DNA from 4 places in the Pseudoalteromonas sp. 13-15 genome. Region 2 is predicted to be linked to each of the others. Evidence: predicted binding sites of a transcription regulator. Region 2 holds the regulator's gene; each other region holds the start of a gene.
What was found. The regulator sigma-54, encoded in region 2, starts transcription at its own class of promoters, with help from an activator protein. The targets are predictions, from matches to a motif close to GTTGGCACGNNNNTNGNNT.

Region 1 (7,879 bases), 1.1 Mb from region 2:
CTCGGGTTGAGCCTAACGCACGAAGAATGAGCCAAGTGACCTTTGCTGAAATGCTAGAGTTAGCAAGCTTAGGTGCTAAAGTATTGCATATTCGTTCTGTTGAGGCGGCAGGTAAACACAATGTTCCATTAAGGGTGCTTTCGAGCTTTAACCCCGATGAAGGAACATTGATTACGTTTGAGGAAGACGATATGCCAAGTAAAGTTGTTTCGGGTATTGCATTTAATGCTGATGAGTGCTTAATTAAGGTACAGGGTGTGCAAAGCGGCACTCAAAATCTTGTAAAAATATTGAAACTTTTTGCTGATAACGGCATCGAAATAGATATGATTAATCAAGTTAATCATATCTTTGAAAAAATAGACTATGCTTTTACTGTGCACTCGAACGACTACCCGCAAGCACTTGAGTTACTAACCGAGCAAAAGGTGTCTTTAGGTGCTGAAAATATAATCGGGCTAACAACCATTGCAAAAGTATCTGCTGTTGGTATGGGAATGAAATCGCACTGGGGTGTTGCTAGTTTATTTTTTGATGCCTTAGCAAATGAAAATATTAATGTAGTTTTAGTGTCTACATCAGAGATTAAAATTTCAGTTTTAATAGATGAAAAGTACCTCGAACTGGCTGTTCGTGCATTACATAAAGTATTTTTAACGGAAAGTAGATAGATAGTGAGTTTTTACTTACTTTTTAGTCTATTTTTCATTAATATGGATAAGCGGAATCATATAATTTTTATTGGAACATGGGAGCAAGAGAATGCTAATACTAACTCGTAGAGTAGGTGAAACCCTTATGATCGGTGACGAAGTAACAGTGACCGTTTTAGGAGTTAAAGGAAATCAAGTTCGAATTGGTGTAAATGCACCAAAAGACGTTTCAGTGCATCGTGAAGAGATTTACATGCGTATACAAGCTGAAAAGTCTAACCCTAATCCGGGCAATGCTTAATCAACACGTATACTTAACTAAATAATTTATTTAGCTAAGCCAAAAAGCCACTCATTGAGTGGCTTTTTTGTTTATAAAGTCGAGCATTTCATCTGTGAGTATTTGCTTAGAGATATATTGCATGTTGTTTTTATTTTTTATCAATAAGCCCTGTGGTGTTTCGATTACGTCAGTGATGTCTTGCCAAGCGAGCTGGTAGCTTTTGTAATGGTTTGCCGATTTAATGCCTTCATCATCAAAAGTGAGCGTAACCTCTGAGCCTGATGCTCTGCTAAACATTTGTCTGGTTACCCACCATGGCCTGCGATAATAAAAAGCAACGCATTCGAGTACAGCAACCATGATCAAAAATGTTCCTAAATAATGATCAGCTAAACCGTAAATGCTAAATAAACCAAGCGAAACTAATAGTACCAGTAAAAAATACTTAGGCTGCGCGCGTTTACTGTAAGGAAGTGACTCGTCAAAGCATTCATAAAAGTAGGGTTTATCAAGTGTGTAGGTAGTTGAAAATGACATAGTGCCTTGCTTTAAAAATCGTTTTGTATATTTTAGCAAGTTCGCTTATAAATGAGCAGCTTTATAATGCGTGCATTTATTTCGGGCACAAAAAAACGGCCAGGTGGCCGTTTTTTAATATACTAACTATTAACAGTTAGTTTCTTCAGCGTTTACGCCTTCTTTTACTTCTTCACACGTATCTTCAACAGAGTTTTGTACATCTGTTACTACTTCATCAATACGTTCACCGGCTTCTTCTGCGTTGTTATCTTGGCAACCCATGATGAAAAAACTTGCGAAAAGACCAATTAGTGCTGCTTTTAAAGTTGTAGAGTTCATAATGTAATTCCTTGCAAATAAATAAAATTGTAGTGTTAGTTGAGTATATGCCTACCTGGGCGATTTACCACGCAGCGCACCTGAAACTAACGAAATAACTAAAAGTACTATAAAAATAAAGAATATAATTTTTGCTATACCAGCTGCGGCACCCGCGATGCCACCAAAACCTAACACTGCAGCGATTAAAGCAATAACTAAAAATGTGATTGTCCAGCGTAACATTGTTTTCTCCTTGGTTATCAAATTTGTACACAATAGTTAATGCTAGTTGCGTGCCATGATATATTTTTGTTTAATATCAGTTGTTTACGTTTTTTCTCTGTGTTTTTGAGTTTGCTTGATTGGTAACTTTTACGTTGGGTTGTGTAACTTATTCACACACAAAAATATATCGCCACCGAAAAGCTATGTTTGGTAAGACCAATTAACAAATTTTATTTTCTCTACACTTTATGGCTCACAGTAGGTTTAGTAGAGTACGCAAAAATAGGCTTTGTTTAAACTTTACCTATAGCTTATAGATATAGTGAGTATTTTTTCTGTGTATTATGGGGTGTTGATGAGTAAGGGTTTTTACTGTGGTTAATAAATTTGGTTATATGTTATTTTTATTTTAATTGGTTTTACCAATTTACAATGGCTAGACAAAGGTATTTGTTTTGTTATTATCTAGTGAATAAATATTTAACTAAATCGACTTTTTATTTTTCGATATGGGTTTCAAGGGGAGAAGAATGGATATAGGTGCTGTACTTGCAACTGCTGGTAGCTTAATGCTAACAGGAATGGTTGGGGTGTTTGTCTTTCTTTCAATATTAATTGGCGCAGTTACAATTATGTCTAACTTGGTGGCGCGTTTTAGCCCTGCTGACGTTGCGGCTCCAGTTAAATCACCATCATTTAAATCTCAAGGTGTGCCAAATGAGCACATCGCTGCTATTAGTGCTGCCATTGCTCAGTACAAATCAAATAACAAATAAGGGGCTCACACATGGCTAAATTAAAATTAACAGAATTGGTTCTACGTGACGCTCATCAGTCATTACTTGCCACTCGTATGCGTTTAGACGACATGCTACCGATTGCCAGCAAACTAGATGATGCTGGTTATTGGTCAATTGAGTCGTGGGGTGGGGCAACATTTGATTCGTGTATTCGCTATTTAGGTGAAGATCCATGGGAACGTATTCGTGCGCTAAAAAAAGCGATGCCAAACACTAAACAGCAAATGCTATTACGCGGTCAAAACTTATTAGGTTACCGCCATTATGCTGATGATGTAGTTGAAAAGTTTGTAGAGCGCGCACATAAAAATGGCGTTGACGTGTTCCGTATTTTTGATGCAATGAATGATGTGCGTAACTTAGAAACTGCGATTAAAGCGGCTGTAAAAGTAGGTGCTCATGCTCAAGGTACTATTTCGTACACGGTAAGCCCTGTTCATACACTTGATATGTGGTTAACTTTAGCTAAGCAACTAGAAGAGCTTGGCTGTCATTCAATTTGTATTAAAGATATGGCGGGTTTATTAAAACCGTACGATGCAGAAGAGCTTATAAAAGCGCTTAAAGAAACGGTGTCTATTCCAATCGCTATGCAGTGCCATGCTACAACAGGTTTAAGCACCGCTACATATCAAAAAGCTATTGATGCCGGTATTGATATGCTTGATACCGCTATTTCTTCTATGAGTATGACTTACGGTCACTCAGCAACGGAAACAATTGTAGCGATTGTTGAAGGTACCGCACGCGATACCGAACTCGATTTAAACCAACTTGAAGAAATTGCTGCTTACTTTAGAGATGTACGTAAAAAATACGCTGCATTCGAAGGTAGCCTTAAAGGGGTTGATGGACGAATCTTATTGGCTCAAGTACCTGGTGGCATGTTAACTAACATGGAAAACCAGCTTAAAGAGCAAGGTGCAGCCGATAAGCTTAACGAAGTGTTGCTTGAAATACCGCGTGTACGCGAAGATTTAGGCTTTATTCCACTTGTTACGCCAACGTCGCAAATTGTAGGTACGCAGGCTGTGCTTAACGTGCTAACCGGTGAGCGTTACAAAACAATCACAAAAGAAACCGCAGGTGTATTAAAAGGTGAGTACGGTTTAACTCCAGCTCCAATGAATAAAGAGCTACAAGAGCGAGTACTCGATGGTAGCGACGTTATTACGTGTCGCCCAGCTGACAATATTGCGCCTGAACTTGAAACGCTTGAAGCTGAGCTATTAAAAGAAGCGCAAGAACAAGGTTTAACACTCGCTGATGATAAAATTGACGACGTACTTACTTATGCACTGTTCCCGCAAGTTGGTTTGAAGTTTATCAAAAACCGCAATAACCCAGATGCGTTCGAACCAGTCCCTAGCGTAGAAGATAATTCAAGTAAGTCACCAGCTAAGGTGTCAGCCAAAGGTAACAGTGTTAAGGCTGAGCAATATAGCGTTAAGGTAGACGGTAAGGTTTACGACGTTGTAGTAGCGCAAGGCGGTGAGCTTAAAGAGGTAACGTTAAAAGATTCTGAGCACTTACCTCAGTCTGCTTCAGTGGCTTCGGGTGAAACGTTAAATGCACCTTTAGCAGGTAATATTTTTAAAATAAAAGTAAAAGCCGGCCAAGTTGTAAACGAAGGTGATGTTGTTGTGATTATGGAAGCCATGAAAATGGAGACTGAAGTTCGCGCAATGCATACTGGTACCATTGCTGAAGTGCTTGTGTCTGAGGGTGACTCAGTGACCACGGGCGACGCAATTATTGCGCTGGCTTAAGGAGTAAATGTAAATGGAAGGTCTTTTAAACCTTTGGCAGGCTACTGGTCTTGCTAACTTTACGTTTCCTGGTTTGGTGATGATTGCAGTAGGCTGTTTGTTATTGTTTTTAGCGATATCTAAAAACTTTGAGCCACTGCTTTTATTACCAATTGGCTTTGGCGCGATATTAACTAATATTCCGGTTGCTGGACTATCAGATCCTGGTGGGCTTTTATACTCAGTTTACTATGTGGGTATAGATACCGGTATTTTTCCACTATTAATATTTATGGGGGTTGGTGCACTAACTGACTTTAGTGCGTTAATAGCAAACCCTCGTATGTTATTGCTGGGAGCTGCGGCTCAGTTTGGTATTTTTGCGACCTTATTTGGCGCAATTCTACTTAACTTTATTCCGGGTTTTGAGTTTACCCTTCAAGATGCATCGGCTATTGCTATTATTGGTGGCGCTGACGGCCCAACGGCAATATTTTTAGCCTCAAAATTAGCGCCTGATTTATTAGGTGCCATTGCGGTAGCTGCTTATTCATACATGGCGCTAGTTCCAATTATCCAGCCTCCTATTATGCGTGCACTCACAACACCAGAAGAGCGCCAAATTAAAATGCCTGAGCTACGTAAAGTATCTAAAAAGGAAAAAATTATTTTTCCACTTATGGTACTTACTGCAACAGCCATGTTTTTACCAGCGGCAATACCGCTAGTAGGTATGTTCTGTTTGGGTAACTTAATGCGTGAGTCGGGTGTTGTTGACCGCTTAAGTAACAGTGCGCAAAACGAAATTATCAATATAACCACTATATTTTTAGGATTGGCGGTTGGCTCTAAGCTCGCTGCAGATGACTTTTTGACAGTAGAGACAATTGGTATTTTAGTGCTGGGTGCGCTTGCTTTTGGTATTGGTACAGCATCAGGTGTGTTTATGGCTAAAGGCTTAAATAAAATATCAAAAACCCCTATCAACCCGTTAATTGGTGCCGCTGGTGTGTCAGCCGTTCCTATGGCTGCGCGTGTAGTTAATAAAGTAGGGCTTGAAAATAACCCACATAACTTTTTACTTATGCACGCAATGGGCCCTAATGTGGCGGGCGTTTTAGGCAGTGCTGTTGCCGCAGGTATTTTGTTGGCACTTGTTGGCTAAATTGAGATTTAATTTCAACCAACCATTGAGCGCAGTTTACTGCGCTTTTTTTTGTCCGAAACTTCTGTTCGTTAATGGTTTCTTGTTTTGAGGTTTTTGTTTAAAGTGGTGGCTCTTCGCAATTTTAAGGATAGTCATTATGCTTCACACTCCATTAGCTCACTACTTACCTAATGTTAGTAAACTTGTATTTGGATGTATGGGGTTGGGAGGTGGTTGGAATAAAGACCCGATTACCAGCACACACCTTAAACAAACCCACGAGTGCATTGATAACGCGATTGAAGGCGGTATTAATTTTTTTGATCACGCAGATATATACACTTTTGGCAAAGCAGAGCAGGTATTTGGTCAAGTACTCAGTGAGCGGCCAGAGCTTAGGGAGCACATATACATTCAGTCTAAATGCGGTATAAAGTTTGCTGATGAACAAGGGCCTAAGCGATATGACTTTTCAGCCGATTGGATTGAACAGTCTGTAGAAAACTCACTTAAGCGATTAAATACGCAATACCTTGATGTACTCATGTTACATCGCCCAGATCCTTTGATGGAAGTTGATGAAGTTGCACGTGTATTTAGCTGTTTAAAAGAAAGTGGCAAAGTAAAGCATTTTGCCGTATCAAACATGCAGCAACACCAAATGAACTTTTTGCAGCATGCTCTTGATATGCCTATTGTAGCTAACCAAATAGAGGCCAGCTTACAAAAACATCAATTTATAGATGAAGGCTTGTATGCTGGTAATAGCGACGGGAAAGACATTAACTTTACGCCTGGTAACATTGAATATTGCCGCAGCTTTGACATTCAAATACAAAGTTGGGGGAGCTTGTGCCAAGGTTTGTATACCGGCGGTGATTTATCAAATGCGTCGCAAGCCGATATCAATACAAGTATTTTAGTAAATAAACTTGCTGCAATTTATGGTACCTCTGCAGAGGCTATTGTACTTGCATGGCTACTGCGCCACCCAGCGTCGATTCAACCCATTATTGGCACTACTAACGCTAAGCGTATTAAGGCATCGTGTGAGGCTATAAATGTTCATTTAAGCCGAGAGCATTGGTATGCCTTATACGAAAGCGCTAAAGGCTGCGAAGTACCATAAAAAGGCTTTCCAATGAATGTAATTATTATTTTAGTTTGTTTATTTGTAGCATTGGCAATACTGATCCCATTACTTGAAAAATATCAAAGCAAAATGGGGCTGGAAGGGGCGACAAAATACAGCAAGTATATTTGGCCATTAGTGATGGGGTCTTTAGTTATTCAGCTTATTTATGTGTTAATGAATTAGGCATGTATCGCTATTGCAGGAAAATTAAGATCAGAAGCCTTTAATATAGAGCACCCTTGTGAGCTAACTATTGTTAATAAACAAAAAGCACAAAAAAGCCCTTGCAGGTTAAACCTGCAAGGGCTTTTTAATACAGTGATAGCCTGATTACTTAAGTGCCAGTTGTAACTCGCGGTTACGCTCTAACTGAGCAATAAAGTTATCAGCAATAGGTTTAAACTTAGCAAGCTCAGAGAGTGGTAAAGGCTCTGACTTTGGTAATTTAACTGTTTTAGGATTACGGTGAACACCATTAACCAAAAACTCATAATGTAGATGCGCGCCAGTTACGCGACCTGTAGCACCTACAGTACCAATTTTATCACCCTGTTTAACCTTTTGACCTGTTCTAACAAGCTTTTTATTAAGGTGTAAATACTTAGTGACATACTGTGTGCCATGGCTAATAAATACATAGTTTCCGTTGTATTTGCTGTAACCTGCCTTAACAACCTTACCATTACCCGATGCAACAACGGGCGTGCCAGTTCGTGCAGCGTAATCAATACCACGGTGTGCTTTTACTTGCCCAGTAACTGGGTGTAAGCGACGTGGATTAAAACTCGAGCTAATATACTTAAAATTAACGGGGGCACGTAAAAATGCTTTTTTCATACTGCGGCCTTCTGGGGTGTAGAAGTTTCCATCAGTATGTCTAATTGCTGTAAAGCGCTGTCCTTGGTTAATAAACTCAGCCGCTATAATTTTACCAGTACCTATAAATTCGCCTTCAACATAGTGCGACTCGTAAATTAAGCCAAATTGATCGTTTTTACGAATGTCGTTAGCAAAATCCACATCCCAGCCAAAAATGTCAGCAAAGTTC
Region 2 (7,879 bases):
TTGAACATCAGGATCAACTAACTGCCATAGCAAGCGACGAATTTTGTGTGGAGATGATTCTAATAATAATGCAGTATCACATGGTGCTGTTTTTGCGAGCATGCGCCTAACTTGAACAAACTGACCACTATTAAGTGACTTAGTCACTTGTTTTAGTTGTTGTAGTGGGTAGTCTTGTTCAAAAGCTTCGGGCATTGGCGTCCTTTATTTATACTGTAACTGTTACCTAGTGGGTGGGGGAGTACGACCTAGCAGCCAGTTATTTTGATTATAGTTATTTTATTTAAATGTTAAAAATTAACGTTACTCTTGTTCGTTAAATCGTTGCGAAATAAGTTCTCCAATTGCATTTAAAGCTTGCTCTGCATCAGGCCCTTCACATACCACTTTAACTTCTTTACCTTGGCTACTTTCAAGTAGCATCAGTGCTAATACACTGTCACCAGCAGCTTCTTTATCATCTTGAAACAAGGTGATTGAAGCATCAAATTTTACAGCGAGTTGGGCTAATACAGTCGCGGCTCTGGCATGCAGTCCTAATTTATTTTGTATTAAAAAAGTGTCTTCTATACGCATACATTACTCTATCAAAGCTGAACAGGTTATTAGTTTTGTAAAATTACTTTTCTTGTTCTCTGTGACGTATTTTTACATTGGGATGCGTAACTGCAAAGCTTTCTCCAATTGTTTGCGCTAAATATACAGAGCGATGTTGCCCGCCAGTACAGCCAATCGCAATAGTTAAATAGCTTCTGTTATTTCGCTCTAGGTGTGGTAGCCATGTTTGTACAAAGGTTTGTATTTGCCATGTAAATTTTTGAACTATGCTGTGGCTAGCCAAATAATCTTTTACTGGTTGGTCTAGGCCATTCAGTGGTTTTAGTTCAGGCTCCCAGTGCGGGTTAGGTAAAAAACGTGCATCAAATACGTAATCTGCCTCTTTAGGAATGCCATGTTTAAAACCAAATGATTCAAATGTAACAATCAGCTGCTTATCTTTTTTACCTAATATTTTTTCGCGAATTGATTCAGCAAGTTGATGAACGCTTAGCTCACTGGTATCGATCATGTAATCGGCGCGCGTAATTAGCACATCGAGAAGTTCTTTTTCTTTTTTTATGGCTAAATCAAGCGGAAGTGAATCTATTGATAAAGGGTGTAAGCGCCTAGTTTCAGAAAAGCGCTTAATAAGAGTTTGATCTTCACTGTCTAAGTAGAACAGCGTTGGTTTTGTAAAACCCGGTAAGTATTCGATTATGTGATTAAATTCATCTTGCTCTTTTGGTAAATTTCGCACATCTATACTAACGGCAATTTTATCGTAGTTATCAGAAACGCTTCTTACCAAAGAAGGTAATAAATTTACTGGGATGTTATCTACGCAATAATAACCTAGATCTTCAACAACGCGTAAAGCAACCGACTTACCAGAACCAGAACGGCCACTTATGATAATCAACTCCATTAATCACCCTTTAAATTTGTTACGATTGGTCAACAATAATTTGATACAACTCAGCATCCGATTTAGCACAGCGAAGCTGCTTACAAAATTCTTTATTTTTTAGTTTATCAGCTATCGTTGCTAGCGTCTTTAAATGCTGTTGGTTATCGCCTTCAGGTACGATGAGTGCAACAAAAATATCAACAGGGCGGTTGTCTATAGCATCAAAATTAATCGGTGTTTCACTTACTAACACCAATGCTAAAGGTTCTTGTGCGCCGCTCATTCGGCCATGTGGAATAGCAATACCTCTTCCTATCCCTGTGCTGCCTAGCTTTTCGCGGGTTAATAAAGCGCCCAAAATATCCTGTTGAGATAAATACGGTAATTTATCGTGAGCCAGCTCGCTAATAAACTCTAAAATTCTTTTTTTACTATTAAAAAGGACCGCAGCTTTACTGCAGTCCTCGCATATAAGTGAACTTAATTTCATCATATTAGTGTCGAGCAAGCTTCTCTTTGTGTTTAATTACTTGACGGTCAAGCTTGTCAATCAATGAATCAATAGCTGCATACATATCTTGATGTTCAGTGGATGCGAATAATTCAGCACCACTTACATGAATAGTTGCTTCTGCTTTTTGATTTAATTTTTCTATATCAAGAATGACATGAACATTATTAATATGATCAGAGTGCCTTTCTAGCTTCGCAAATTTGGTATTTATATAGTCTCTTAATGAATCAGTTAGTTCTACATGACGACCAGTTAAATTTAGTTGCATAAGCATTACCCTCTTTGTTTAGCGTCTTAGATCAGGCTCTTTCGCTGATTTGACGGTGGAATAGCAAGAGATTCGCGATATTTTGCGATTGTACGTCTCGCTACTTTAATTCCTTGCTCAGCCAATATATCCGCAATTTTGCTATCACTCAATGGTTTTGCTGAGTTTTCTGCTGCGATTAATTTTTTAATAAGTGCACGTATTGCCGTAGATGAACATTCTCCACCATTTTCGGTACTTACGTGGCTTGAGAAAAAGTATTTAAGCTCAAATATTCCACGCGGTGTGTGCATATACTTTTGCGTAGTTACGCGCGAAATTGTTGATTCGTGCATTTCTACCATTTCGGCAACATCATTTAAAACCATCGGTTTCATGGCTTCTGGCCCGTGTTCAAAAAAGCCCTGTTGTTGTTTAACAATACAGTTAGTTACTTTTAAAAGTGTATCATTTCTACTTTCTAAGCTTTTTATAAACCATTTAGCTTCTTGTAAATGTGAGCGAATAAATTGACTGTCGCCGCTTGATTTAACTGTACGCGACATCGCTGCATATTGGCTGTTTACACGAATTTTTGGCATGCTGTCTGGGTTTAACTCTACAATCCAGCGGCCTTTAATTTTTTTAACTGACACATCAGGTATTACATACTCAGACTCTTCTCGTACTATTGTGTCTGCAGGCTTAGGGTTAAGCGTATGAATAAGTGTCATTACTTCTTTAAGCTCATCTTCTTTGAGCTTCGTTTTTTTCATTAATGTACGGTAGTCACGAGCAGCTAACAAATCAATGTGCTCGGTTAAAATCATTTTTGTTTCATCAATAAAAGGCGTGCCTTTATCAAATTGATTTAACTGAATACACAAACACTCTTGTAAGCTACGTGCCGCAATACCCACTGGGTCAAATAGCTGAATGCGCTTTAATACAGCTTCTATTTCGTCAAGTTCAACCTCAACGTCATCGTCGTTATCTTGATTAAAGCTCTCTAAAATCTCTTCGCAACTGAGTGTCAGTATGCCTGAATCATCCACCGCTTCTACAATAGCAATAGCAATGGCTTCATCTGTAGGGCTAAATGGCGTTAATTGTAATTGCCACATTAAGTATTCGTGAAGCGTTTCAGTTGATGCGCCCTGATATATAGACTCATCTTCAGGCATTGGTCCTGAAGATGATGCAGGGGCTGCACTCATGTACTCATCCCAGCTAACGTCCATTGCCATGTCGTCACTTACGGTATCTTTAGCAAGCGCTTCACCACTGTCTTGTTCATACTCGCTAGGGGCTTCATCTGCAGATACGGTTACTGTAACTTCATCGTTATCTGCTTTTTGCTCATTTTTGCCCGCAAGGTCATCGGCGTAGTCTTGCTCCTCAACCTCAAGTAATGGGTTGCTGTCGAGCGCTTCTTGTATTTCTTGCTGAAGATCCAATGTGCTTAATTGCAGCAAGCGAATAGCTTGTTGCAACTGAGGTGTCATTGTAAGTTGCTGGCCCATGCGCAGCTGTAGTGATTGCCTCATGTATCTCTAACAATCCTTTTAAGTTGTTATAATTAATACTAGCAGATGCTTATAAATAAGGCGTAAATGTTACAGCCTAAATTGCTCGCCTAAATATACATCGCGTACAGTTTTATCATTTAATACGTGTTCAGGGGTACCAGAAGCAATCAGTTCCCCATGAGAAACAATGTAGGCTTTTTCACAAACATCAAGGGTTTCTCTCACATTGTGGTCTGTTATTAATACGCCAATACCACGGTTTTTCAGGTGTTCAATAATCTTTTTAATATCTAATACTGAGATAGGGTCAACACCGGCAAAAGGTTCGTCTAACAAAATAAACTTTGGATCTGCAGCTAAAGCACGTGCAATCTCCACTCGGCGACGTTCTCCGCCCGATAATGCCATGCCTTTGCTGTCGCGAATGTGTTGAATGCTAAATTCATCTAATAGATTATTCAATGTATCTTCTCTGGCTTGTTTAGTGAGCTCCTTTCGAGTTTCTAAAATAGACATTAAGTTTTGATACACTGTTAATTTTCTGAATATAGACGACTCTTGTGGTAAGTAGCCAATGCCTAATCTAGCACGACTGTGCATAGGTAAAAGCGTAATATCGTTATCATCGATAGATATTTTGCCTTTGTCGCTAGGGACTAAGCCTACAATCATGTAAAAGGTTGTTGTTTTACCTGCGCCGTTTGGCCCAAGCAAGCCTACAATACTGCCAGCTTTAACTTCTAAGCCCACATTTTTTACAACTTCACGGCCTTTGTAGCTTTTGGCTAGTAGCTCTGCTTTTAATGTGCTCATGGTTGGCCTTTGTCATTTTTTTTAGGCTCCACAGGCACTAAGATAGTGTGTACACGGTCAGTTGAGCTTTCATCTTTTTCGGCGCTAATAAGCTGCTGTTCTATATCGTAGGTAATGCTTTTAGCATTCATTTTTTGCCCAGCTTGAGATATCTCTGCATCTCCAATTAATGTTAAAAAACGCGTTGAAACATCGTACCTAACTTCATTAGCGCTGGCGCTCATTATTGTGCCGTCGGCTTGTTTTTCTTCAAAATATGCAGGCGTACCTGTGGCAATTAACAATTGCTTGTTGTCGCCTAGCTCATCGCGCTTGTGAACCTCAAGGCGGTCTGCGGTAATTTTTCTGTCGCCATGAATAATTTCAACATTTTTTTCGAAGATACCTACGTTTTCTTTTAGTTGACCCTCTTGTTTATCCGCACTAATCGAAATTTGATTTGCAGAAATTGGCGCTGTTGTTTCAGCGGCATTAGTACCTAATGCAAGTAAAAATGTTGGAATAATAAAGAGTGTTGATAGTTTATTGGTCATAATAAATAGTTCGCGTATGGTTAATTAATTTTATCACTTCGGTTTTTAAATCGGCTTCTAAGCCTTTACCGGTGATTTTTAAATTGGGCCCTGTAACAATGACAGGCTGCTCTGATTGCATCGTTAGTAATTTTATATCTACCTGAATGTTATCAGCATTAATTTTATCTATCATTGCGTTATCAGTTAAATTACTAGCAACAACGTTACCTTCTAATATTAGTTGTCTGCCTTCGTATAATGTTGCTTCATTAGCGTTAATTCGCCATGTTTGTTTGTCGTTGTATAGCGTAAAAATAGGTTTATCAAAAAAGGTAAACCCTAATTCTTGATATAGCTCCATTCGCGCTGCCGTTACTTTATGGCTGATTTTCCCATTTTCGTCATACGCTGTTTGTTTTAGCTCTATGGCTGTGTAATCGGGCTTTGCAATTATGTCTGCTTCGGTTTGTTGTGGTAAATTTACTTGTGTGAAATAAGGGTACCAAAGCCAAACCATACAGCTGATGAATAAAACGCTTAATATTATGCGCGCTGTATTCATGAACTAGTCCCTTTTGTGGTCAAAGGTTTGTTATTTTCAAGCATTAGTAGGTCGGTTAGTTCTCTCACTGCACCAAAGCCACCTAGCATTTGTGTTGTATAATGTGCTAAACGTTTTATTAGCGGATGTGCGTCATTTACTGCAACAGCAAACCCGACTAACTCCATCACTGGCATGTCTGGGCCATCATCGCCAATGTAGGCAATTTGCTCATCATTTAAATTGAGCTTTGTTTTTAGTTCTTCGTAAGCGAGTAATTTATTTTCTTGGCCTTGGTATATATGTTGTACTGTTAGGCTTGTCATACGCTGTTGTACTATTTTTGAGTGGCGTCCTGTAATTACCGCAACTTCAAAGCCGCTATTAATTAGCGCTTTAATGCCAAAGCCATCTTTTGTATTAAATGCTTTAAGCTCTTCGCCTTGGTTACCCAAATAAATGCGACCATCAGAAAACACACCATCAATATCACAAATAAGTAGCTTTACTTTTTTTGCACGTGCTTTTGCGTCTTCACTCAATGGTTGATAGAGCTCTTCAAATTGCATTTATAATACTCCTGCTTTTAGTAAGTCTTGCATATTTAATGCACCAATAGGGTGGTTTTGCTCATTAACGATAATTAAACCATTAATACGCTTTTGCTCCATAATATTAAGTGCTTCAGCGGCCAAAATATCTTGCGTTGCCGTTGTGCAGGACTTGGTCATTACAACATCTATTTGTGTTGTATGTATATCAATTCGTTGTTCTAAAATACGACGTAAATCACCGTCGGTAAAGAGCCCTACAAGTTGTTGCTGAGAATCAACTATGGCTGTCATGCCTAAGCCTTTTGCCGACATTTCTATCAGTGCATCTTTTATAGTTTGAGTAACGTTAATAATAGGTGTGTTTTTACCGCTATGCATGACATCTTTTAGGGTCAGCAGTAAACGTTTACCTAAACTGCCGCCGGGGTGAGATAGCGCAAAGTCATCAGCTGTAAAACCGCGAGCTTCTAACAGTGCAACCGCCATGGCATCGCCCATTGCAAGTGTTGCTGTTGTGCTTGCTGTAGGGGCTAAGCCTAACGAACAGGCTTCTTTTTGTACTTTTATGCAAATATGTACGTTTGCAAGCGTTGCCATTGTTGAGCTAGCGTTGCCTGTCATGGCTATCATTTTTGCGCCGAGGCGTTTCAAAACAGGAATTATATTGAGGACTTCGCTTGTTTCACCAGAATTAGAAATTAGCATAACCACATCATTTTTAGTGATCATACCTAAGTCGCCATGGCTTGCCTCACCTGGGTGTACAAAAAATGCAGGGCTGCCAGTACTTGCTAAAGTCGCCGCTATTTTATTGCCAATATGACCCGATTTTCCCATGCCTATAACAATAGTTCGCCCTTGGCAGTCATATATTAACTGACATGCTTGATGAAAATTTTCATCCACATATTGTGCAATATCACTCAATGCTTGGCGCTCTATGTCTAATACACGTAGGCCTTGTTCAATAAAATTTAGCGTTGCCATTACTTACCCTACTTGACTGAAAATATACCCTTGGTAGCCTAAAAAAGCGATTAATAATAAGCCGCCCTCTACTCTATTGATGCGCTGAGCACCTCTAAAGTTCAATGACATGATAATAAGTGCGACCGTGGCACCAATCATAATAAGTATGTCGCGGTTAGCAACAGACGGGTCAATAGCAGAAGGGTTGATAATGCCTGCGAAAGGCAGCACGGCAAGAATATTAAAAATATTAGAGCCAACAATATTACCCAGTGCTAAGTCATCTTCATTTTTAAGAACCCCTGCAATTGAGGCTGCAAGCTCTGGCAGGCTAGTACCTATTGCAATAATTGTTAAGCCAATCACTAAATCACTTAGGCCAAAATATTTTGCAATATCGACCGCTGAATCTATTAAAAAATGTGCACTGACAGGGAGTAATACCATACCAATAACTAACCAAATTACTGCTTTTTTTGTTGGTACGTCATTGGGTACTTCATCACATGCTTCTGATACAAATGGGTCTGTTTGATTTTTAGCACGTAGCGAAACAATAATCAGCCCGCCAATAAAGACGACAAAACCAATTAATAAGGCAACGCCTTCAGCAAGCGAAAAGTAGTTATCTGAAAAAATATACCAAGTAGCTAGAGATACGATAAGCACTAACGGGATTTCACGTTTTAATGTACTTGAAGAAACGCTAAGAGGCCTAAATAAAGCAGTAATACCTAATACCAGTAAAAT
Region 3 (7,879 bases), 890 kb from region 2:
AACTAGCGGGGTACAAAGGTAAATTTAAACCATTTTTAGAAGCGCTTATTGCAATGCCGTTAGTATTGCCACCGACCTTGCTTGGTTTTTATCTACTGGTTTTATTTTCGCCCACACATGCTGTTGGGCAATTTTGGTTTTGGCTAACAGGTACCCAGCTTGCGTTTAGTTTTCAGGGTGTTGTTATTGGTTCGCTTTTTTATTCTTTGCCGTTTGTAATGCAACCCTTAGTGGCAGGGTTTAAGCAGATTAACCACACCTATAACGAGGCTGCAATTGCCTTGGGTTTGAGTCACTTTAAGCGTTTTTTTTACTTAATATTGCCATTGTTAAAACCTAGTATTGGTAGTGCATTTGCACTGGGGTTTGCGCATACGCTCGGGGAGTTTGGCTTAGTGCTGATGATTGGTGGCAATATACAAGGAGAAACACAGGTTGTTTCTATTGCTTTGTACGACCATGTTGAGTCGTTAAACTATGCAGCGGCGCATCAGCTTTCGCTTATTTTACTGGCTATTTCATTTGCGTGTTTAGTGCTGTTATTTAAATTTAATAAAAGCATAGTGGGGGTTAAGCAATAATATGATTAAGTTAGCCCTTTATAAATCGCTTAACAGCTTTGATTTAGACATAAACCTTCACCTTGAATCTTTTACTATTGCGGGAATTTTTGGTCCATCGGGCTCGGGTAAGTCCACCTTGCTACGTTGTATTAGTGGCCTTGAAGGTGAGCAGAGTGTTTATATAAATGATAAATCGGTACATCATATACCAACTGAACAACGCGGTGTTACGTTGCAAGTTCAGTCCTGCCCATTATTTCCGCATTTGGATGTAGCAGGTAATTTAGCGTTTACACAAAAGCATTGTTTTAATAGGCAAACTGACTTAACTGAACAAAAAGTTATTGATGCACTTGAGTTACACCCCTTACTTAAACGCAACGTTCAAAGCTTGTCTGGCGGGGAGCGCCAACGGGTGGTGTTTGCACGGACGTTGTTGGCAGGTCAAAAATTAATTATTTTAGATGAGCCATTTAGCGCACTTGATTGGCCGCTGCGCTTTAAAACACTCTCAACATTAAGTGAATTGGCGGCAACGTTTACTATTAAATTTATTATAGTGAGCCACTCGTTAAAAGAACTATTATTTTGTTGCGATACCCTGGTGCAGCTCAATAACGGTAAAGTAATTAACCATGGCCCGAGTGCGCAGGTGGCTAAAGCTATTTACGCTAACAATAAACAAGCACCGCTGAGCTTAATTAACTTTCAAATCATTACATTTGATGAAAAATACGGTGTGTATTTGCTTAAACTACACAAAAGCGAGCAGCAGCTATTTGCATTACCCAGCGCTGTAGAGCAAGGTAATAAACTTATATTAGAGTGTGAGCAAATATCAGTAAGTGCAGAAATGCCATTAAACACAAATAACAGCAATGTTTTAATATGTACGCTGCACAGTGCAGAACTTATAGATAAAATATGGCAACTTAAGCTAGATGTAGACGGACAAAGCTTGTACTGCTTACTTTCACCAAGAGTGTGGGATCAAAATAACTACAAAGTAGGCGATACACTTTATGCGACTATTCATAATCTAGAGTAGTTTGAAGTGGGTTTTAGCTGCACGTAACACAATGACTGTTTTTTGTGATTTTAAAGCGACTAAACTCCATACTCAAACCATCAACCAACAGTAAATGCTCGTTCAACCCGCTTGGTAATCCAGCAAGCATTTTTAAGGCTTCAGTGGCCTGAATACTGCCAATTAATCCTACAATGGGCGATAGCACGCCTGATTCTGAGCAGCTTTGTGTTTGATCTGACATAAACTGCGATAAACACTCATAACAGTGGCTATTTTCTTGCATTGTAAAACAGGCAACTTGGCCTTCCATTCTAATTGCAGCGCCCGATACTAGTGGGGTTTTTGTTTTATAACAGGCTGTGTTTAATACATTACGTGTAGTTAAGTTATCAGAGCAATCAATGACTATATCAATATTTTTTAATAGCTCGTCAAGCTTTGACTTTTCGTCTAAAAATGCATCGATTGTATGTATATCTATTTCATCATTTAAGCTAATTAACTGCGCTTTGGCGGCGTGAGTTTTTAAGCACCCTACATCCGTTTGTTTATAAAGCACCTGCCTTTGCAAGTTAGTAGCATCAACCACGTCGTTATCTACAAGCGTTAACGTACCCACACCTGAGGCAGCTAAATACTGAGCAACCGGGCAGCCCAAACCACCTAAACCGACTATAAGCGCATGAGATTGCCATATTTTTTCTTGCCCCTCTATATCTAATTTAGGAAGCATTATGTGGCGCGAGTAGCGTAGTTGTTGTTGGTAAGTCAGGGCTGGTTTAGTCATTAGCGGCTTCTCATTATTTTTATACACAATAGCAATTTTTAGAATATGTGGGCAAGAACAGGGTTAAAAGTAATTGCACTGTTAGTGCTCACATTGATTACCTTAACAGTGCAAATGAAAATTATAACGAATTAGAAAAAACATAAGTTAATGATTTTTAATGAAATAAATTATTGGCTCACTAATTGCTCAGCATGGTTAACGTGAAATTAACAAATACAGTGGTTTAATTAATAATAAAGTAGTAGCCGCTATAAATAACTACAAACGTAACTAAGGAAAAATAACATGCAACCGAGTACTGGGTTTAATCTCATATCGTTTAGCGGAAAAATGAAAATACTGCATTTAAGCTGGATGGTGTTTTTTATCTCATTTTTTGTCTGGTTTAACCATGCGCCATTATTAGGCGCTATAGCGGGTTCGCTAGGTATTACTATGGCACAAGTAAAAACGCTGCTTATTTTAAATGTGGCACTAACCATTCCTGCTCGCGTGGTTGTGGGCATGTTAACTGATAAATTTGGGCCTCGCATCGTTTATGCATCATTACTGATTTTATGTAGCATCCCATGTTTTATGTTTGCGATGGCCACCACGTTTGAGCAAGCCGCTATCGCGCGTTTTGCACTTGGCTTTATTGGTGCGGGTTTTGTTGTGGGCATTCGTATGGTGAGCGAGTGGTTCCCGGCAAACGAGTTGGGTACAGCAGAAGGTATTTACGGTGGCTGGGGTAACTTTGGTTCGGCAGCTGCTGCAATGCTATTACCTGTATTAGCGCTTATGTTTGGTGGTGACGATGGCTGGCGTTATGCGATAGGCCTAACCGGTGTATTAAGTGTCATTTTTGGTGTTATTTGGTACATCAGCGTAACTGACACGCCAAAAGGTGGCACTTACTTTAAACCAAAAAAAGTAGGAGCAATGGAAGTAACCAGCAAAGGCGACTTTGTACTACTTCTTATAATGAAGCTACCTATGTACGGTGCTTTAGCACTACTTACTTGGAAGCTTTCTCCTACTGGTGCAAATTTACTTTCTGAAAATTTTGTTATTGGTACATATGTATTTTTGGTGCTGCTTTATCTTTACGAAGTTTATAAAACGTACGACATAAATGGCCATATTTTTAAGCAACCTGTTCCTGAATCACACCGTTACGAATTTAAACAAGTTGCAGTTTTAAATATTCTTTATTTTACAACGTTTGGCTCAGAGCTTGCCGTTGTATCTATGTTGCCATTATTTTTTAGTGAGGTGTTTGGCCTTGATATGGTATACGCAGGTTTGCTTGCATCAGCGTATGCGTTTATGAATTTAGCTTCTCGCCCCGGTGGTGGTTGGATCTCAGATAGAATGGGTCGTCGTAAAACACTTATTGTACTTACCACAGGCTTAGCTGTAGGTTATTTTGTTATGGGCTTAGTTGACGCTAGCTGGCCGCTTTGGCTTGCAGTTGCAGCGGCCATGGCGTGTTCGTTTTTTGTGCAAGCGGGGGAAGGCGCTGTATTTGCCGCTGTGCCACTTATTAAACGCCGTTTAACGGGTCAAATTGCGGGTATGACGGGCGCCTACGGCAATGTAGGAGCTGTTGTGTATTTAACGGCGCTCTCATTAGTTGATTACCAAACATTCTTTATGATTATTGCGGCAAGCGCATTATTAGGCTTAGGTGCATTATTTTTCATGAAAGAGCCCGATGGCCACATCACAGAAGTAAACGAAGATGGCACCGTTGAACTTATTTCTGTGACTTAAGGCATACATATGTTTGATGAAACCCAAAAAGCCAGCGCACTTACAAACGAACTTAATGTTGAGTTTGGTGGGCACAGTAGCAAAGGTATAAAAACCGAAAACCAAGATGCGTTTGCTGCTCTTAATACTCAAGCGCAAGAAAAAGAGTCAAAAGGGGTTATTGCCTGCTTGGCCGATGGGTGTTCATCAGCAAAAAATGCTAAACAAGCGTCACAGTTATCGGTAACGCACTTTATAAATGAGTATTTAAATACACCACCAAGTTGGGCCGTTAAAAAGTCGGTATCTAAGGTATTGGCCAGTTTAAATCAGTGGCTTTATTCGCAATCGGTTAACTACAATCACCTTGGCCAGCGCCAAGCAGATTGGATGACCACGTTCACAGCGCTTATTTTAAAATCGGCCACGGGTTATATTTTTCATTTAGGTGATACCCGAATTACGCGGTTACGTGCAAAAAGTATGGAGGCGATAACACGCGACCATAAAGTAAACGATACTCTAACGCGAGCTTTAGGCGCACAGCTTCATCAAGAAATTGATGTATACGAAGTTGAACTTAAAGCTGATGATATTTATATACTTACCTGCGATGGTGTACACGATGTGTTGCCATACAGTGATATACAAAAGCTAATTGATGAGCATACTAATTTAGAACACGCAGCAAAAGCAGTGACAGAGCTTGCCATAGCAAGAGGCAGTGACGACAACGTAAGCTGCCTACTTGTAAAAGTGAATAGTATTGCAAAACAAAATTTAGACGAGTTATATCACTCTTTAACAAGGCGAAAAATTCCGCCACCGTTAAAAGTTGGCCAAAAAATTGATGACTTTACTGTTATCCGTGAATTACACGCTAGTAGCCGCTCGCACATTTATTTAGTGCAACAAACACCCGATACGCCGCCGGTTGTATTAAAAGCGCCTTCGGTAAATTTTGAAGACGATGTGCACTACCTTCAAAGCTTTATAAGAGAAGGCTGGGTGGGGCAACGTATTAATCACCCCAATGTAATGAAGGTTTTAAATACGCAATCGCAAAGCCGATTTTTATATCATATTTGCGAATACATGGATGGGCAAACACTGAGTGATTGGAAGCATGATGTGCCGCATCCAGAAATTACCCAAGTGCGCAGTATTATTGAACAAATAGTACAAGCACTTAGAGCGTTTCAGCGTTTGGATATGGTGCACCGCGATTTAAAACTCGATAACGTGATGATAGACGCTCACGGCAAAGTAACATTAATCGATTACGGCACGGTAAGTGTTGCGTCTATGGATGAGTCGGTAAAGCAAATTGCTGATGATTGCCCGCAAGGTACGGTAGATTACACCGCACCAGAGACGCTTATCACTATGCACGCTGATTTTAAAAGTGATTTATTTTCGCTAGGCGTTGTTGCGTACGAATTATTATGTTCAAAATTGCCGTATCAGCCACTCGCGCATAATCATGTACCAAAAGATTACAGTCACTGGCAATACACTAGTATTCGTAAACACAGAGCAGATATCCCGTTTTGGTTAGATCAGGCTTTAATGAAAGCATTGGCTCCCAAACCCGAATTTAGATACCACGCATTTTCTGAATTTATAAGCGATATCAATAAACCTAATCCACATTTAAAAAGTACCGCCCCGAAAGACTCAATAATGAAACGCGATCCGGTTTTAGTCTGGAAAAGTATTTCGTTGTGTTTATTTATAGCCTTGGTGTGTGTACTCATAATTAAAAACTAAGAGATAAACATGTTAAATCATAAAAAAAACTTACCTATTATTTTTATACTGGGTAGCTTAACTGCGCCTTCAATTAGTGTTGCAGCGCAAACCGATCTTAACTTTAGACTGCGTTTTGAAAGCGCAGAGCAAGATAATGCGTTAAAAGATGCAAGTAGCTTAACGCTGCGTACACGCCTTACTCATAAAACAGATGAAGTGAATGGTTTTTCTGCACTTATTGAAGTTGAAGACAGCCGAAGCCTGTTAGGTGTAGACGATTACAACAATACACTGGGTAAAAATACTAATTACTCAGTAATAGCCGACCCAGAAACTACAGAAGTAGATCAAGGTTTTATAAAATACGCGAAAGATTCGTTATCAATTAAAGTTGGTAGGCAAGTAATAGCGCTTGATGGACAGCGGTTTGTGGGCCACGTTGGCTTTAGACAAGACAGGCAAACTTTTGATGCGGCAACAGTCAATTACACGTTTAATGATATTAATTTGCACTATAGCTACATAAGCAAGCGCAACCGTATATTTGCCGAAAGCAAAGATATTGATTCATCCGATCACCTTATCAATGCAAGTTTTAAAACAAGCTTAGGTAAAGTGGTTTTATACAGTTACTTATTAAGTAACGACGCAGTAGATGATGACAGCTTAGATACTTATGGCGTTTCTTTTAGTGGGAATAAAACACTCAGCAATACTAAGGTTTACTATAAAGCAGAGTACGCCACGCAATCTGCATCAACGAGCATGAGTGATTTTGATGCTGATTATTATGCATTTGAAGGCGGCGTTGATTTAGCCGGTTTAGGTATTAAAAACGTGACACTAAAAGCCGGTATTGAGTCACTGGGCTCTGATGATGGCGATTATGGTTTTGCCACGCCGCTTGCCACTATGCATAAATTTAATGGCTGGGCTGATACGTTTTTAGCAACGCCTGCACAAGGGCTTGATGACACTTATGTAAGCTTAAATGGTAAAGCCTTTGACGGTAAATGGTTAGTGGCTTATCACAGCTTTGATGCAAACGATAATGCAAATGGCGTTGATGATTTAGGCTCAGAGCTAAACGTGCAATACGTTAAGCCTATTAATAAAACCTATGCCGTTGGCGCTAAATATGCCGATTATTCAGCAGGCGATAGCGCTGCAGGCAAAGTTGATACCCAAAAACTATGGGTGTGGGTGAGCGCTAAATTTTAAGTATTTAACCAGAACTCTGGTTATTTAATTTGAAGCGTTACAAGTTGGTGCAATAGCGCCAGCTTGTGGTGCTTCCACTTCTTTTTTACTGCACCAAGTTGGTTAAGTCACTGTAATATATTGATTATATATCTGGCTTGCATATTGCTATAACAACTACATAACAAATTATACGTTTAAAGTACTCATTTATGCATTGAGTACTTTGAACAAAATAGGTGATTTTAATGCCAAGCAAGCAGCGTGTTGTCGTCGTAGGAAACGGGATGGTTGGGCATCATTTTGTACAGCAGCTAGTATCGCAGCAAGGTGATAACAAAAATGTTGATATTACCGTGCTCAGTGGTGAAGACCGCCTCGCTTATGACCGCGTTCAGCTCTCGTCATTTTTTAAAGGTAAAACCGAAGACGATTTAGCACTTACCTGCAGTAAAACCTATCAAGATTGGCAAGTGTGTTTCCATACTCATTCTAAAGTGGTTGATATAAACCGAGATGCAAAAAAAGTTACTACTGCAAAAGGCGAGTCATTTGAATACGACAAGCTAATACTGGCAACGGGTTCGTTTGCATTTGTGCCACCCATTCCAGGTAAAGATCGTGACCATTGCCTCGTTTACAGAACCATTAACGATTTACACGCTATAAAAAAATCAGCAAAAGATAGTAAAGTCGGCGTTGTTATTGGTGGCGGTTTATTAGGGCTAGAAGCAGCCAACGCGTTAAAGCAGCTTGGCTTGCAAACCCATGTAATAGAATTTGCACCTCAACTTATGGGCGTACAAATAG
Region 4 (7,879 bases), 130 kb from region 2:
CTAACATTCAGCCCTGTTTCCTCAAATACCTCGCGTATTGCACACAGCTCAACGCTTTCGCCAAATTCTAAATGTCCACCCGGCGTTGCCCATGTATTTGCACCATGCGCACCAATTCGCTCACCTAATAAAATAGTGTTTTGTCGCATAATAATAACGGCAACACCCACTCTAACGTCGTTACTCATACAATTAATTCCTTACAAATATGAGGCTATGCTGAGCCGCGCGCCTTAATTTGTCAAACTCACTGCTGCTGCATATTAACCATGTGATTAACTTTTAGCCGACCAAGGTCGAATAGCCTAGGCACATAAAAAAGCCTACCTTTTGTAAGGTCTCTCATACATATTTAGTTTTAGGAGCCTATTATGTCAGGCCTGTATAAACAGCAATACACGAGCTTTAAACAAAACCCAACCCAGTTTTGGCTAGAACAAAGTAAAAACATTCCCTGGTACAAAACACCAAACCAAGCATATACGCAGGATAAAGATGGCCTTTATCATTGGTTTAGTGATGGACAATTAAATACCAGCTTTCTAGCGCTCGACCAACACGTAATTGCAGGCTTTGGTGACCAAACTGCGCTGATTTACGACTCGCCTGTTACCAATACAAAGCAAACTTATACTTACACTCAACTACAACAAGAAGTCGCTAAATTTGCAGGCGTAATAAAAGCACTTGGTGTACAAAAAGGCGATCGTGTAGTGATTTACATGCCCATGATCCCACAAGCTGTTATTGGTATGTTAGCTTGTGCTCGCTTAGGCGCTATACACTCCGTGGTATTTGGTGGGTTTGCAGCGCATGAACTTGCCGTTCGTATAGACGATGCAAAACCTAAACTGATACTGAGCGCTTCTTGCGGTGTAGAGGTCGATAGCATCATTGAATACAAGCCACTTATTGATGACGCCATAGAGCTTGCCAATCATAAAATAGATCACTGTATTATTTATCAGCGCGACCAAGTTACTGCCAATATGGTCAACGAACGCGATATTGATTGGACACACGCAATGCAAACCGCACAGGCGGCAGATCCAACACCTTTAAATGGCAACGATCCACTTTATATTTTATATACTTCAGGTACAACAGGCACCCCAAAGGGTGTTGTACGTGAAAATGGCGGGCACGCCGTAGCGATGAACTACAGTATGAAAACTGTTTACGGTATGGAGCCGGGCGAGGTATTTTGGGCCGCCTCAGATATTGGCTGGGTAGTTGGGCACTCTTATATTGTGTATGCACCATTAATGTACCGATGTGCAACCGTATTATATGAGGGCAAACCTGTGCGCACTCCCGACGCCACTGCTTTTTGGCGAGTAGTGGAAGAATATAAAGTAAGCGCCTTATTTAGTGCCCCCACAGCATTTAGAGCAATCAAAAAAGAAGATCCTAATGCTGAAGGCTTTAAAAAATATAATACCTCTAGTTTAAAACGATTATTTTTAGCAGGCGAACGCCTCGATCCGCCCACATACAATTGGCTAAAAGAGAAAACTCAACTTCCGGTACTCGATCATTGGTGGCAAACCGAAACAGGCTGGGCCATTGCGTGTAATCCAGTAGGAATAGAAACATTAACAACCAAACCTGGCAGTTCAACCGTACCTACACCGGGGTTTGATGTTCGTATACTCGACATGGACGGTAATGAATGCGCAGCTAACGAACAAGGGGCCGTAGTTATAAAACTACCTTTACCACCCGGATGCTTACCCTCTATTTGGCAAGACACAGCCCGATTTAAAGCCAGTTATTTAAGTGAATACGAGGGCTACTACCTCTCTGGCGATGGCGGATATATAGATGAAGACGGCTACTTGTTCATAATGGGCCGCACTGATGACGTTATAAATGTTGCAGGCCACAGACTTTCTACCGGCGAAATGGAAGAAATTGTAGCGGCTCATCCTGCGGTTGCCGAATGCGCTGTATTTGGTGTTAACGACCCACTAAAAGGCCAGCTCCCAATGGGCATGATTGTACTTAAAAATGACTTTACAGGGTCAAGCGAAGAAGTCGAAAAAGCACTTATTGCCTCAGTGCGCAATCAAATTGGCGCCATAGCGTGTTTAAAAAATATAGTTAGCGTAGAGCGCTTACCTAAAACTCGTTCCGGAAAAATACTACGTAAAAACTTACGCCAACTTATTGATGGCGACGAACTACAAATCCCTTCAACCATAGACGACGCCGGTATTTTTGATGAAATAAACCAACAACTCACCCTGCGTTAAACCCAACCAAACAAAGCCACTTTATAATTAATAAAAAGTGGCTTTGTTTATTAGGACATGGGTATATAGAGAGTTAAAAAGGAGTTAACTGAAACAAATAAGAGAATGTAGGTAAACGCTTAGTCACTTTTTAATAACAAACAGTGATTTTAAATATAGGCTCAATAAAATTTTACCTCTATAATGATAACTAAATGTAAATTATTTTTTAAAAATCAAGGTCTAAATATGTTTGTTTTAAGTTCAACCTACTCGATATTGAAAAACGAAAATGACCAACTAAAAAAAGAAATTGAGAGTTTACGTAATAAAAATACAACGCTTATCAATGAAAATACTTCTCTAATTGAAGAGTTAAATAACCCAAATAATAATGAAGATCATAGTTTCACTCACTCATTACTTTCCAGCTCTATCAATGGTGTTGCTCAAATCGAAGATATAAGACAAACCGTATTGGGCTCTTACTCTAAAATTGATGAAGAAAACAAAGTAAGCGATAAGATAAACACCCTGCTCGAAAAATCAAATAGCTCGCTAAATCATATTGTCAAAGAAATGGATTTAATGACCAGTAAAATGGGAAGCATGACTGAAAACATTTCAGGCCTAGCTAGCATGGCCGGTAAAATCAGTACGTTTGTTTCAACAATTAGTAAAATATCAGATCAAACAAATTTATTAGCACTTAACGCTGCTATTGAAGCTGCCCGTGCGGGTGAAGCTGGCCGAGGCTTTAGTGTTGTAGCAGATGAAGTAAGGGTGCTAGCAACAAACACGAATAAGTCAGCGCAAGAAGTGGCCGACCTAGTAAAAGAAATTATTAACAAAACAGATGAAACAGTGGTATCAGTAGAAGGTATTAAAGAAAATAGTTCGCACCTAAGTGATAATTTTGATGCACTGAATACCGATTACACTTCAATTATCGATTTTTGTAACAACATGAAAAATACGATTTCTCAGGCTGCTACGTTGTCGTTTATTCAAACCGTTAAACTAGATCATGTTGTATGGAAAGGTGACATTTACGCAGTAGCAAATGGCCAAAGCAACAAGTCAATTAATGACTTTAGCGATCATACAATGTGCCGATTAGGCCAATGGTATAGTTCAGAGCAGTCTGCTGAATTTAAGCACACCAATGCATTTAAACAATTAGAAAACCCGCATAGTGAAGTACATAAAAATGGTGTTGCGGCTCTGCACTCAATTCAAAATGGCGATAAAGAATCTGCAATTAAGCATATTCATAAAATGGAAGCAGCCAGCGAACGTGTGATGCATTTACTCGATGAGATTTGTTAGCCCCAGCTAAGCACTAATGAACAAGCTATTAAAATGATTTAAATTTTAATAGCTTGGCTTATAAGTTAGTCTTTAATTTTAACCTGCACTCTTTTTTTATCACATGTATAGATTGTTTAAAGCGCCCTGTTTAAAACTGTAATAATAAGTAAGAAACTGTTTAGCTTACGTAAAGCAATGTAAAGGAACGTCCAAACATTAAATAGGTCAGTTAATGTTCAGTTTCAGAGGTTAATATTAAGCCTAGTTATGTAACAACATAAACGAGGCACACTATGAAACTTACATTTTTACTATCGGGTATAATTGCCATTAGCGCGCTTTCAAGCACCGCAATTGCAGCCCCCAACGAGCGAGAAGCTCATAAAAATTATAAGCACGAAAACCCTAAACGCATTGAGTATAAGCGCGATGAACGTCGCCATGAAAAAAAACTACGCATAGAGCATAAAAAAGAAAAGCGCCAAGACCGTAAAAAAGAAAAGAACAAACAAAAAAAGCAGCAAGAAAAGCGTAAACAACTACGTTTCGACAATCATAAATATAACTACCTAACTAATAGGTATAAGCCGCGTTATTACAAAGAAAATAGATACATAAGGCACTTGCCAAGAAGAAGTACTTCTATTTGGTTTAATGGAATTTCATTTAGCTTTAATGACGGCATTTACTACCGAAAAGCTAAAAAAGGCTATCACGCTGTGATGCCACCTCGCGGACTGCGCATTAAAAAACTTCCTAGACATTATTCGCGTATGAAACATCGAAACACCACATATTATGCTTATCAGAACGTTTTTTATATTGCTGATAACGGCGGCTATAAAGTGGTAGATGCGCCAATAATTCAGCGCAACAAAGCTATTAAAATTGGCAACGTCTTCGACTATAGCTTAGGGCAAGTTTACGATGAACTACCATCGTCAGCTGAGCCAGTTACCATAAACTCTCAGCAATATTTTAAATACAACGATATTTACTTTTTGCCACAAATAAATGGTGATGAGATACAATACCTAGCAATCAGCTTAGGCTGAGCATTATTTAACTACTTAACCTGCCTACAGGTTAAGTAGTACTTTATTAATATAGATTTCAGCAATCCTCTTATAAAATTTCCTTTTGTAATACCCCTACTAAAAAACATAAAACGTTCATTTAGTGAACAATTTTAATTTTAGCTCCGTATGTCTGTTTAATATTTGTAAATAAAGCGTTTATGACCTAAACCTAAATAGAGGCTTTATAGAGGAGCTCCACTTATGCCTACAACAAAAACAATTGAAAAAAACACCGAATTTGCTCGCTGTATAGAGTGTAACAAAGTAGATACATTTGCTGCATTTCACTGGTTAGCACTTGCGTTTAAAGATATGACCCAAGCCCCGTTGCTTACTGTGATTTATGGCCTAGTGTTTAGCATTATTCCTGCAGCTATTATCTACTCTGCATTTTTTGCACAAAGCGTATTTGTAATTTTACCCGCCACTGTTGCGTTTGTTTTAATTGGACCCGCTTTCGCAGCCGGCCTATACGACGTAGCATGGGAACTCGAAAAAGGCCACAAACCCACTTTTAGGCATTCGCTAAAGTCGATGTTTAGAAACCCTGTTGGAGAGTGGGGCTTTGCAATATTATTACTTGTAATAATGATTGCGTGGATGCGCATTGCCGCCCTTGTTCATGCTTTATACCCTAACTACGCTAACCCAACATTTGAAGAACTGTCAGCATTTTTAACGCTTGGTACAATTGCAGGTGGCGTTTTACTCGTGTCTGTTTTTTCAGTGTCTGCATTTACACCACAAATTATGATGGAAAGACGCGTAGACATAATGACAGCTATCGTCTCATCTATTAACGCCGTTAAAAATAACTTTGCGCCGATGGTTGTTTGGTCAATATGTATTTTCCTAATGGTTGCGCTTGGTTTTGTAACTGGGGCTGTTGGGTTTATTGTGATTATGCCACTACTTAGCTATGCAAGCTGGCACGCATACATTGCAGTAATCAAAACTAAAAAAGCCAGAAAATACGAATAGTTAACAAACATTAACGTAACTTGTGCCACGATCTAGTGAAACTAGTTTGTGGCACAAATAATACTTTTCCCCTCCTCCCTGCATTTAAGTACCCCGATTTTTTTAAAAAGTCATAATTAAACATCCTCACTTTAGTAGCTATACTTTTTAGCGCCTGATAAAGTAATTTTTACTGTATTAAACATAATGACTTAAGGCACCTAATGGCAAATCAATTTAACGTTCTGGATTCCCGGTTGCAGTTATGCTGTGGGAATGGCGGGTATACTCGCGAGGGTTTTTGCTATGTACCAGACTCTGATCGCGGTAATCATAGTGTGTGTGCAATTATGACCGAAGAATTTTTACAGTTTTCGAAGTCACAAGGTAATGATCTCATAACGCCCAATCCACTTTACGATTTTAAAGGCTTAAAAGCTGGCGACAAATGGTGTTTATGCGCAATAAGATGGCTTCATGCGCAACAAGCAAACGTTGCGCCGCCAGTAATCTTGCAGGCCACTAATAAAAAATCGCTTGAAGTAATACCGCTTGAATTACTAAAGGCACATGAATACACCCGTTAAAAATATTCTAGTTTAGTTTCAGCAAATCTGTTTGGTCTGCAAATTTTACAAAAAGATGCAGACTTTTCATAACCACCTCATATTAATAAAAAACCAAACAAAAGCAAAAACACAAGCGACTGATTTAAAACAATTTTATTTAGTTTAACTTTCGGCATATTGATTGCTTCATACAATTATCACGTATTTATTACGTAAAGGACTACGTGAAAATATTAAATAGTTAAGTAGGAGAAGTTATGAGCAATACAAATAAGCAAGCTAAATTTACTGCACCAGGTATGAGCAACGAATCAGCTGAAAAAACTATCGCAGCCTTAGATAACCGCATGGTTGCACTTATAGATCTTCAATTAACACTAAAACATATTCATTGGAATGTTGTTGGTCCTAATTTTATTGGTGTGCATGAAATGCTAGACCCTCAGGTTGAAGCTGTGCGCGAAATGACAGATACAATAGCCGAGCGTATTGCCACTTTAGGCGGCATACCAGTAGGGACACCTAAGTCAATTGTTGACCGCCGTACATGGAACGAATATTCATTAGGTAAAGGACTTGTTACCGAGCATTTAGGCGCGTTAGATAAAGTGTACAACGGTATTAATGCCGATCACCGTAAAGCCATCGAAACGGTATCAGATTTAGATCCAGTATCTGAAGATATGTTAATAAGCCAACTTGCCGATCTTGAGCAATTTCAGTGGTTTGTAAGAGCACACATAGAGTCAGCTACTGGTGAATTAACGCAATAATACCTTTATTACCTAAGTACCTTAGCCCAGCATTTTTGCTGGGCTTTTTGTTTAAATCATAAAACAAAATATCACTAAGGTATTTGAGCCGTGCAAGAACTTGTGGCATAAGAATTAACCTACTAGTATCAGTAAGTAGTTTTCAATATTGGTACAAATTAGTATGATAAGTTTTAATACCCCTAAACAATTTTGGCTTTTTTCTTTAATCTTTTTATCAGCCTGCGGTTCAGGCAGCAGTAATACCAAAGTTCCGCAATCAAATACAAGTGAAAGTCCGACTCCAATTACACAAAACAATATCGAAGATAATTACAACATTATTATTTATGGCAATAGTCACAGCAGTCAGTTAGGGCGGATCATTGAGCATATAATCGAAAACCAATACCCAGATAAGTCAGTTCAAACAACCACAGTGTCGGGACCTTTTTTAGATAATATTGTGAGTATTAGGGCAAACGTAGACAAACTTAAAAACAAAAATCTAAGCCATGCCATTTTTCAAGGCCAAAAATACTCTCAGTCTGGTTTAACAACTTACCCTACTGATGCCGCTGAGCATTTAATTTCATCAGCCAAGGCACAAAATATTACACCTATTTTATTTCCTGAACACCCACAAAGAGGCAACCCTAAAGAAGGCCAGCGTGTATACGACTTACATTTATCAATAAGCGCTAAACAACCTAGCTGCGTAGCTCCTATTGGCCTTGTTTGGAACAGGCTTTTAGTGTTAATGCCAAATGCAAAACTACATATGGATGATGGCAACCATGCCTCTTATGCAGGCAATGTATTAACAGCAATGACTTTTTCAGAAATAATTACTTCACGACCCGCCGATATCATGAAATTTGACCCAACTATTAATTTGTCAAAGCAAGAACAAGCTCTATTTGGTCAAGTAGTTACTGAAGTGCTTAATTTATATCCTGCTTGTGGTGTAAGCT

Region 1: ATS72_RS08715 (DUF1328 family protein) is a predicted target of sigma-54. The motif match lies at 2,059-2,077, and genes of this name have one in related genera.
Region 3: ATS72_RS02640 (NarK family nitrate/nitrite MFS transporter) is a predicted target of sigma-54. The motif match lies at 2,553-2,571, and genes of this name have one in related genera.
Region 4: dps (DNA starvation/stationary phase protection protein Dps) is a predicted target of sigma-54. The motif match lies at 6,322-6,340, and genes of this name have one in related genera.

The regions. Positions count from the first base shown of each region.
Region 1 is NZ_CP019162.1:1,871,171-1,879,049, reverse strand. It holds gene ATS72_RS08735 (aspartate kinase) at 1-671, shown strand, start outside; gene csrA (carbon storage regulator CsrA) at 763-954, shown strand; gene ATS72_RS08725 (YcxB family protein) at 1,006-1,473, opposite strand; gene ATS72_RS08720 (hypothetical protein) at 1,603-1,794, opposite strand; gene ATS72_RS08715 (DUF1328 family protein) at 1,846-2,019, opposite strand; gene ATS72_RS08710 (OadG family protein) at 2,532-2,777, shown strand; gene oadA (sodium-extruding oxaloacetate decarboxylase subunit alpha) at 2,789-4,570, shown strand; gene ATS72_RS08700 (sodium ion-translocating decarboxylase subunit beta) at 4,584-5,714, shown strand; gene ATS72_RS08695 (aldo/keto reductase) at 5,854-6,825, shown strand; gene ATS72_RS18845 (hypothetical protein) at 6,838-7,014, shown strand; gene ATS72_RS08690 (peptidoglycan DD-metalloendopeptidase family protein) at 7,162-7,879, opposite strand, start outside.
Region 2 is NZ_CP019162.1:3,015,871-3,023,749, forward strand. It holds gene mgtE (magnesium transporter) at 1-195, opposite strand, end outside; gene ATS72_RS13950 (HPr family phosphocarrier protein) at 304-576, opposite strand; gene rapZ (RNase adapter RapZ) at 620-1,465, opposite strand; gene ptsN (PTS IIA-like nitrogen regulatory protein PtsN) at 1,485-1,937, opposite strand; gene hpf (ribosome hibernation promoting factor) at 1,942-2,229, opposite strand; gene ATS72_RS13970 (RNA polymerase factor sigma-54) at 2,256-3,755, opposite strand; gene lptB (LPS export ABC transporter ATP-binding protein) at 3,825-4,550, opposite strand; gene lptA (lipopolysaccharide transport periplasmic protein LptA) at 4,547-5,083, opposite strand; gene lptC (LPS export ABC transporter periplasmic protein LptC) at 5,073-5,627, opposite strand; gene kdsC (3-deoxy-manno-octulosonate-8-phosphatase KdsC) at 5,624-6,175, opposite strand; gene ATS72_RS13995 (KpsF/GutQ family sugar-phosphate isomerase) at 6,176-7,147, opposite strand; gene ATS72_RS14000 (calcium/sodium antiporter) at 7,151-7,879, opposite strand, start outside.
Region 3 is NZ_CP019162.1:546,825-554,703, forward strand. It holds gene modB (molybdate ABC transporter permease subunit) at 1-581, shown strand, start outside; gene ATS72_RS02630 (ATP-binding cassette domain-containing protein) at 583-1,611, shown strand; gene ATS72_RS02635 (HesA/MoeB/ThiF family protein) at 1,625-2,380, opposite strand; gene ATS72_RS02640 (NarK family nitrate/nitrite MFS transporter) at 2,669-4,138, shown strand; gene ATS72_RS02645 (bifunctional protein-serine/threonine kinase/phosphatase) at 4,148-5,887, shown strand; gene ATS72_RS02650 (alginate export family protein) at 5,897-7,090, shown strand; gene ATS72_RS02655 (FAD-dependent oxidoreductase) at 7,318-7,879, shown strand, end outside.
Region 4 is NZ_CP019162.1:3,147,761-3,155,639, reverse strand. It holds gene ATS72_RS14610 (nucleotide triphosphate diphosphatase NUDT15) at 1-188, opposite strand, end outside; gene ATS72_RS14605 (propionyl-CoA synthetase) at 372-2,255, shown strand; gene ATS72_RS14600 (methyl-accepting chemotaxis protein) at 2,484-3,563, shown strand; gene ATS72_RS14595 (DUF6515 family protein) at 3,839-4,600, shown strand; gene ATS72_RS14590 (DUF2189 domain-containing protein) at 4,826-5,605, shown strand; gene ATS72_RS14585 (DUF2237 family protein) at 5,809-6,171, shown strand; gene dps (DNA starvation/stationary phase protection protein Dps) at 6,411-6,926, shown strand; gene ATS72_RS14575 (hypothetical protein) at 7,090-7,879, shown strand, end outside.